Regions from separate parts of the Pseudomonas sp. S1(2024) genome, predicted to be linked through region 1. Evidence: predicted binding sites of a transcription regulator. Region 1 holds the regulator's gene; the other holds the start of a gene.
What was found. The regulator sigma-54, encoded in region 1, starts transcription at its own class of promoters, with help from an activator protein. The targets are predictions, from matches to a motif close to ANTGGCATNNANNTTGCTNT.
Positions count from the first base shown of each region.

Region 2: ACLCGK_RS30965 (CmpA/NrtA family ABC transporter substrate-binding protein) is a predicted target of sigma-54. The motif match lies at 2,611-2,630, and genes of this name have one in related genera.

Region 1 covers NZ_JBKGFP010000006.1:16,658-21,259, forward strand. The annotation lists gene lptA (lipopolysaccharide transport periplasmic protein LptA) at 1-237, shown strand, start outside; gene lptB (LPS export ABC transporter ATP-binding protein) at 238-963, shown strand; gene ACLCGK_RS04580 (RNA polymerase factor sigma-54) at 1,139-2,632, shown strand; gene hpf (ribosome hibernation-promoting factor, HPF/YfiA family) at 2,712-3,020, shown strand; gene ptsN (PTS IIA-like nitrogen regulatory protein PtsN) at 3,033-3,497, shown strand; gene rapZ (RNase adapter RapZ) at 3,500-4,354, shown strand; gene ACLCGK_RS04600 (HPr family phosphocarrier protein) at 4,374-4,602, shown strand, end outside.
Region 2 covers NZ_JBKGFP010000126.1:8,195-12,796, forward strand. The annotation lists gene ACLCGK_RS30955 (nitrate/nitrite transporter) at 1-458, opposite strand, end outside; gene ACLCGK_RS30960 (ANTAR domain-containing response regulator) at 768-1,343, opposite strand; gene ACLCGK_RS30965 (CmpA/NrtA family ABC transporter substrate-binding protein) at 1,356-2,570, opposite strand; gene ACLCGK_RS30970 (quinone-dependent dihydroorotate dehydrogenase) at 2,960-3,985, shown strand; gene rmf (ribosome modulation factor) at 4,080-4,295, opposite strand.

The DNA of each region.
Region 1 (4,602 bases):
GCAGCCAAGCCAGACAAGATGAAAGGCTGGGCGGTGACCATCCAGTACCAGTCGCAGAAGGACATGGTGATCCTCACCGACCGCGCCAAGGTCGAGAGCGAAGGCAACACCACCGAAGGCGAGAAGATCGTCTACAACACCCAGACCCAGGTGGCGACCGCCGGTCGTGGTGGCAACGTGACCTCGCCGCGTCAGCGTATCGACATGGTGATCCAGCCCAAGAAGAAGGCCGAGTAAATGGCAACCCTCAAAGCCCAGCACCTGGCCAAGAGCTACAAGGGGCGGCAAGTCGTACGCGACGTCAGCCTGTCGATCGACAGCGGCCAGATCGTCGGCCTGCTCGGCCCCAACGGCGCCGGCAAGACCACCTGCTTCTACATGATTGTCGGCCTGGTCCAGGCCGATCAGGGGCGCGTGCTGATCGACAACCTCGATGTCAGCCACCAGCCCATGCACGGTCGCGCCCGCGCCGGCATCGGCTATCTTCCGCAAGAAGCCTCGATCTTCCGCAAGCTGTCGGTGGCCGACAACATCATGGCCATCCTCGAGACCCGCAAGGACCTCGACCGCGACGGCCGGCGCAAAGAGCTGGAAAGCCTGCTGCAGGAGTTCCACATCAGCCACATTCGCGACAACCTCGGCATGAGCCTGTCCGGTGGTGAGCGCCGCCGCGTGGAAATTGCCCGCGCGCTGGCGACCGCCCCCAAGTTCATCCTGCTGGACGAACCGTTTGCCGGTGTCGACCCGATTTCGGTCGGTGACATCAAGCAGATCATCCACCACCTCAAGGCCAAGGGCATCGGTGTACTGATCACCGACCACAATGTGCGTGAGACCCTGGATATCTGCGAAACCGCCTATATCGTCAATGATGGCCGACTGATCGCCGAAGGCGACGCTGAAACCATCCTGGCCAACGACCTGGTCAAAGAAGTTTACCTGGGCCACGAGTTCCGACTCTGAGCCTGGCACGCGCCTGGAGTACTGGCAAATCGCCCTGAAACCCGGGGTAAAGTGTTACGGTACTCTAGGCAAACGCTACAATTTAAGGCATAAAACTTGCTTGATCTGGCGCCCCGGCGCCCTCGTGTAGTGGATGGCGCATGCGCGCCGGCGAACAAGGTATTAAGCCCCAGCCATGAAACCATCGCTCGTCCTTAAAATGGGCCAGCAACTGACGATGACACCGCAGTTGCAACAGGCCATCCGCCTGCTCCAGCTCTCCACCCTGGACCTCCAACAGGAAATCCAGGAAGCGCTGGAGTCGAATCCGATGCTCGAACGTCAGGAAGACGGCGACGACTTCGACAACAGCGATCCGATGGCGGACAACGCCGAAAACAAGCCGGTCGCCGAAGTCCAGGACAACAGCTTCCAGGAAAGCACCACCAGTGCCGACACTCTGGAAGACGGTGAATGGAGCGAGCGCATCCCCAACGAGCTGCCGGTCGACACCGCCTGGGAAGACATCTACCAGACCAGTGCCAGCAGCCTGCCAAGCAACGACGACGACGAGTGGGACTTCACCACCCGCACATCGGCCGGCGAGAGCCTGCAAAGCCACCTGCTGTGGCAACTGAACCTGGCTCCGATGTCCGACACCGACCGCCTGATCGCCGTCACCCTGATCGACAGCATCAACGGCCAGGGCTACCTGGAAGACACCCTCGAGGAGATCTGCGCCGGTTTCGATCCGGAGCTGGATATCGAGCTGGACGAGGTCGAAGCGGTTCTGCACCGCATCCAGCAGTTCGAGCCAGCAGGCGTTGCCGCCCGCACCCTTGGCGAATGCCTGTTGCTGCAATTGCGCCAGCTGCCCGCCAGCACCCCGTGGATGACGGAAGCCAAGCGCCTGGTCACCGACTTCATCGACCTGCTCGGCAGCCGTGATTACAGCCAGCTGATGCGTCGCATGAAAATCAAGGAAGACGAGCTGCGCCAGGTCATCGAGCTGGTACAAAGCCTCAACCCGCGCCCCGGCTCGCAGATCGAGTCCAGCGAGCCTGAGTACGTGGTGCCCGACGTCATCGTGCGCAAGGACAGCGACCGCTGGCTGGTGGAGCTGAACCAGGAGGCCATTCCGCGCCTGCGCGTCAACCCGCAGTACGCCGGTTTTGTGCGCCGGGCCGACACCAGCGCCGACAACACCTTCATGCGCAACCAGTTGCAGGAAGCGCGCTGGTTCATCAAGAGCCTGCAAAGCCGCAACGAAACCCTGATGAAGGTGGCCACGCAGATCGTCGAGCACCAGCGCGGCTTCCTCGACCACGGCGACGAAGCGATGAAGCCCTTGGTACTGCATGACATTGCCGAAGCGGTGGGCATGCACGAGTCGACCATTTCGCGGGTAACCACGCAGAAATACATGCACACCCCGCGTGGCATCTACGAACTGAAATACTTTTTCTCCAGCCACGTCAGCACCTCCGAAGGCGGAGAATGCTCGTCTACGGCTATCCGCGCGATCATCAAGAAACTGGTTGCGGCGGAAAATCAGAAAAAGCCATTGAGTGACAGCAAGATCGCTGGTTTACTGGAGGCACAAGGCATCCAGGTAGCCCGTCGCACCGTCGCCAAGTACCGCGAGTCTCTCGGCATCGCACCGTCGAGCGAGCGCAAGCGACTGATGTAGCCCCTGAGATGTGCCACAGCGTTTGTGGGGCAGGTGCAAGACCTGCCTCTTTATGCACGGGCAACAAAGGAGAAGCTGTATGCAAGTCAATATCAGTGGACAGCATGTAGAAGTCACCCAGCCACTGCGCGATTATGTGCTTGAAAAGCTCGCTCGCGTGGAAAGTCACTTCGACAAGATCACCAACGTGCAGGTCATCATGAAAGTCGAGAAGCTGCAGCAGAAGGTCGAGGCGACCTTGCAGATTCCCGGCGGCGAAGTGGTTGCCAACGCCGAACACGAAGACATGTATGCAGCGATCGACGCCTTGGCAGACAAGCTCGACCGCCAACTGAAAAAACACAAGGAAAAACAGCAAAGCCTGCTGCAAGGTGCAGCTGCCCGCTGATCCCCCTCATCCATGATCCGACTTGAAACCATCCTGACCCCCGGCCGTTCCCTCGTGAACGTGCCGGGCGGCAGCAAGAAGCGCGCCCTGGAAAAGGTCGCCACCGTCATCGCCGAACAAGTGCCCGAACTGGAGATGCAGGACGTCTTCGAAAAACTGGTCGCCCGGGAAAAACTCGGTTCGACCGGTTTCGGCAACGGCATCGCCATCCCGCACTGCCGGCTTGAAGGATGTTCCGCTCCGGTCAGCGCCCTGCTGCACCTGGAAGCGCCTATCGACTACGACGCCATCGATGGCGCGCCGGTGGACCTGCTGTTCGTCCTGTTGGTGCCAGAAGCCGCCACCGATGCCCATCTGGAATTGCTGCGCCAGATTGCCAGCATGCTCGATCGCAAGGAGGTCCGTGATCGCCTGCGTGCGGCCACCAGCAGCGAGGCCCTGTTCCAGGTTGTCCTGGACGTACAGAACGAGCACTGAACATGCGCCTGATCATCGTCAGCGGCCGGTCCGGCTCCGGCAAGAGCACCGCCCTCGATGTCCTGGAAGACAACGGTTTCTACTGCATTGACAACCTGCCCGCCGGGCTGCTGCCGCAACTGGCGGAAAATGCGCTGATCAACACCGAGTTGCAGCAACCCAAGGTCGCCGTGTCGATCGACGCGCGCAACTTGCCAAGCCACCTGACGCGTTTTCCCGAGTTGCTCGAAGAAGCCCGCGCCCGGCATATCCAGTGCGACGTGCTGTACCTGGATGCCGACGAAGACGTACTGCTCAAGCGCTTCTCGGAAACCCGCCGACGCCACCCGCTGACCAACGCCAACCGCTCGCTCGCGGAAGCGATCCGGGTGGAAAGCGAATTGTTGGGGCCGATTGCAGACCTGGCCGACCTGAAGATCGACACCACCAGCCTGAACCTGTACCAGCTGCGTGATTCGATCAAGCTGCGCCTGCTCAACCAGCCAGAGCCTGGCACCGCGTTCCTGGTCGAGTCGTTCGGTTTCAAGCGCGGAATGCCGGTCGATGCCGACCTGGTGTTCGATGTGCGCTGCCTGCCCAACCCCTACTGGAAGCCCGAGCTGCGTGAGCACTCCGGCCTCGACCAGCCGGTGATCGACTACCTGGCCGCACAGCCGGATGTCGAAGAGATGTTCAACGACATTTCCAGCTACCTGCTCAAGTGGCTGCCCCGCTTCGCCGCCAGCAACCGTGCCTACGTCACCATTGCCATTGGCTGCACCGGCGGCCACCACCGCTCGGTGTACATCACCGAACGCCTTGGCCAGTTGTTGCAGCAATCCCTGAAAAACGTCCAGGTCCGCCACCGCGACCTCTAGCCCAAGGATCCGCCCCACGATGCCCGCCCGTGAAATCACCATCATCAACAAGCTGGGTCTGCATGCCCGGGCGGCAGCCAAGTTCGTCGGCGTTGCCGGCCGCTTCCCCTGCCAGGTCAGGGTTGGCCGTGCGCCGGACAAGCTGGTGGATGGCAAGAGCATCATGGCGGTGATGATGCTGGCGGCCGGCAAAGGTACCCAGGTGCACCTGCATACCGAAGGCGAGCAGGACGACGATGCCATGGCAG
Region 2 (4,602 bases), on a different contig from region 1:
GCGGCGAACACCGTGCCGGAGTTGCCGGCACCTGCAATGCCCATGGCTTTGCCTTGGTGCTGTGGCGGGTACCATTGCGAGGCCAGCGGCAGTGACACAGCGAACGAAGCGCCGGCAAAGCCGAGGAACACGCCCAGCAGCAGCGCTTGTTCATAGCTGTGCACGCCCAGGTGCCAGGCAGCGGCGAGGGCGACGATGACCACCACTTGGCCGATCAGCCCCGCGGTCTTGGGTGACAGGCGGTCGACCAGCACGCCCATGGCGAAGCGCAGGATCGCCCCGGCCAGGATCGGCGTGGCCACCATCAGGCCCCGTTGTTGTGCACTCAACTGCAGATCGGCGGCAATCTGCACCGCCAATGGGCCAAGCAGGTACCAGACCATGAAGCTGAGGTCGAAGTACAGGAACGCGGCGAACAGCGTGGGCACATGCCCGGATTTCCAGAAGCTGGTACTCATCGAACACCTCACTCGGCAATGCAACGGAACGAAAAAGACGCCGCTACCCGCTCCACGTGCGTGGAGGGGAGAGCGACGTCTTTGTCGGGGATTAAGTGGGGCAACCGCCGTTGGCTACCGGTGATATTTGTTCAGCAAGAGATGGGCCAACTCTGAGAAGTTGCAGTCTCCTTGTAGGAGCGGCCTTGTGTCGCGATGGGCTGCGCAGCAGCCCCAGGATCTCAGCTTCGCGGCAGAGATTGCCGGGGCTGCTGCGCAGCCCATCGCGACACAAGGCCGCTCCTACAGGGGACCGCGTGAAGCAGGTTGCTAGCCCAGCATCTCGTGCATGGCAATGATCTGCTCGGCCACCTGGATCAGCTTCTGCTGCCGGCTCATGGCCTGGCGGCGCATCAGGGTGTAGGCCTGTTCTTCGTTGCAGTCCTTCATCTTCATCAGCAAACCCTTGGCCTGCTCGATGCGCTTGCGTTCAGCCAGTTGCTGGTCCCGTGCGAGCAGCTGCGCCTTCAGCGCCTGGTCACTTTCGAAGCGGGCCATGGCCACATCCAGGATCGGTTGCAGCCGCGCGGCATGGATGCCTTCGACGATGTAGGCGCTAACCCCCGCCTGGATCGCCTGGCGCATCACCCCGGGATCATGCTCGTCGGTGAACAGCACGATTGGCCGTGGCTGATCACGGCTGACCAGGACCACCTGTTCCATCACATCGCGGTCCGGTGAGTCGGTATCGATAAGCACCACGTCCGGGCGCACCGTTTCGACGCAGGCGGGCAGGTCGATGGTCAGGCCTGGGGCTTCGATGACTTCGAAGCCGGCCTCGCTCAAGGCCGCCTTGAGGCGGCCGAGTTTGCTCTGGGTGTCGTCGATCAGCAGGATGCGCAACATGAATGGTCCCCCTCACGCGCCGACACGGGCATCGGGCAGGTCGCCCAAGGCATGCAGGCTGAAGCTGCGGGCATAGCCGTAGGGGTCGCTGCCGTCCCAGCGGCTGCCATCTATCAGCAGGCTGCTGCGCATCGGCTGCTCGGGGCAGGCCACGCCGAGGCTTTGGGCCGCCTCGCCATACAGTGCCAGTTGCTGGACCTGGCGCGCCACGCCGAGGTAGTCGGGGTCATCGCGCAGCAAGCCCCAGCGGCGGAACTGGGTCATGAACCACATGCCGTCGGACAGGTATGGCAGGTTGGCCCGGCCGTGATCGTGCAGGCGCAGGGCGTGCGGGTCTTGCCAGTGATTACCCAGGCCATCGTGGTAGCTGCCGAGCAGTCGCGGCTCGATACTTGCCAGCGGAGTGTCCAGGTAGGCGCTGCTGCTGAGCAGTTGCGCGGTGCTGCGGCGGTTTTCCGGACTTTGCTCGATGAAGCGGCTGGCGGCGAGTACCGCCTTGATCAGCGCGCGGGCGCTGTTGGGATATTGCTCGGCAAAGGCGCGGGCGCAGGCCAGGACCTTTTCCGGGTGGTCCGGCCAGATCGACTGGCTGGTGGCCAGGGTGAAGCCCTGGCCCGTGGCCACTGCATGGGCAGCCCAGGGTTCGCCCACGCAGAAACCGTCGATGCGCCCGGCCTGAATATGCGCAGCCATTTGCGCCGGTGGTACCACCACGCTGTCGACGTCGCGCAATGGGTGGATGCCCTGGCTGGCCAGCCAGTAATACAGCCACATGGCGTGGGTACCGGTGGGGAAGGTCTGGGCGAAGGTGAGGCGTGCGCCATGCTGGTGCACCAGGCGCGCCAGTGCTTCAGGGTTGGTCACGCCTTTGCGCTGCAGGGCCGGGGACAGGTTTATGGCCTGGGCGTTCTGGTTCAGCCCCATGAGCACGGCCATGGCGCTGGCCGGTACACCGCCGATGCCCAGGTGCACGGCGTACACCAGGCCATACAGGCAGTGCGCCGCATCCAGTTCGCCGCTGACCAGCTTGTCGCGCAGCCCGGCCCAGGAGCCCTGGCGCTTGAGGTTGAGGGTAAGGCCGTGCTGCTGGGCGAAGCCCTGGGTGGCGGCGACTACCACCGAGGCGCAGTCGGTCAGGGCCATGTAGCCGATGTTCAGGCTGGGCTTTTCCGGCGCGTCGCTGCCGTTGACCCAGGCCAGGGGCGTTGTTCGGGGTGCAGTGTTCACAAGGTTCCTCGCCCGTACTGATAAGGCTGTGGGCTTTTCCGGTGCAACCGATGTGCCATCTGGCAGCATCCCTGTGGAGCAACTGCCCTGTGCCGCCTGCATTGGCCTCATCGCCGGCAAGCCAGCTCCCACAGATACAGCACAGGTTTCAGCCCTTGTGTTGTACCTGTGGGAGCTTCCCTGTGGAGCAACTGCCTTGTGGCGCCTGCATTGGCCTCATCGCCGGCAAGCCAGCTCCCACAGATACAGCACAGGTTTCAGCCCTTGTGTTGTACCTGTGGGAGCTGGCTTGCCGGCGATGGGCTGCGCAGCAGCCCCACGATTTGCTGTCATGCCGGCCCCACGCTGGCTATAATCGCCCCCTCATTCACCCCGAGCCTTGCCCGCCCATGTATACCCTGGCCCGCCAGCTGCTGTTCAAGCTTTCCCCGGAAACCTCCCACGACCTGTCCCTGGACCTGATCGGCGCCGGTGGCCGTCTCGGCCTCAACGGCATGCTGTGCAAGCAGCCGGCGGCTTTGCCGGTTACGGTCATGGGCTTGAACTTCGCCAACCCGGTGGGCCTGGCGGCCGGCCTGGACAAGAACGGCGCGGCCATCGACGGTTTCGCCCAGCTGGGCTTCGGCTTCGTCGAAATCGGCACCGTCACCCCGCGTCCACAGCCGGGCAACCCCAAGCCGCGGCTGTTCCGCCTGCCGGAGGCAACGGCCATCATCAACCGCATGGGCTTCAACAACCTGGGCGTTGATCACCTGCTCGGCCGGGTACGGGCTGCGCGTTACAACGGTGTGCTGGGCATCAACATCGGCAAGAATTTCGACACCCCGGTGGAGCGTGCCGTCGATGACTACCTGATCTGCCTGGACAAGGTGTACACCAAGGCCAGTTACATCACGGTCAACGTCAGTTCACCCAACACCCCGGGCCTGCGCAGCCTGCAGTTCGGCGATTCGCTCAAGCAACTGCTCGATGCCCTGGCCGTGCGCCGCGAGCAACTGGCCGGCACGCATGGCAAGCGCGTACCTCTGGCAATCAAGATTGCCCCGGACATGAGCGACGAAGAAACCGCCCTGGTGGCCGCCGCGTTGATGGAGTCGGGCATGGATGCGGTGATCGCCACCAACACCACGCTGGGGCGTGAAGGTGTCGAAGGCCTGCCGTACGGTGGCGAGGCGGGTGGCCTGTCGGGTGCGCCGGTGCTGGAGAAGAGCACCCATATCGTCAAGGTGCTGGCGGGCGAGCTGGGCGGCAAGCTGCCGATCATTGCCGCTGGCGGCATTACCGAAGGTCGCCATGCCGCCGAGAAGATCGCTGCCGGGGCGAGCCTGGTGCAGATCTACTCCGGCTTCATCTATAAAGGGCCGGCGCTGATTCGTGAGGCGGTGGACGCTATCGCGGCAATGCCACGGGTTTGATGGGCAATAAAAAAGGGCCCCATCAAGGGGCCCCTGGGCCTTCGCCCGCCGCCCGGATAGGGCGTGCATGGTGAATCGAATTCAGTGTCCTCGTTCAGCCAACGGCGTGATTTTCGTTGAGTCTATGGATGCCAGCGGTGCCAGTCATTCCGTCCCAGTTATCACCGCGACCTTCACGCCAGCCGTTGATCCAGGCTTGGCGAACAGAAGGAAGATTGAAGGGGCAAAGTTCGCGGGATTTGCCGGTGACCCCGTATTGGTAGCCACGTGAATATGCTCTTTCCAACGGATCACGCTTAAGTCTTCTCATAGGGTGTTGCCCTCACTTGTTGACTGTAATGTCCCGTCGGCCTCTCCGAGGCCGGGCAGAGTCTTTCTGCCGGTGTGCGCTCGCTGCCGGCGTGGCGAGCTGAAAGTGCCACCTCGTTGCGAAGTGGCCTGAGACCAGTTCTATCGAATGCGAGTCACGGTGTGAATGATCGATTTGTCATAAGCACGTAACCTTTCCAAGGGTGAGGGGATAAGTAAATAAATGCGACTCAACCTTGTTTAGCGTTGAGCCCGCTATGATCAGGGTTTGCCGATCATTGACGTCATTTCGCCAGCGTTGCTTGCGG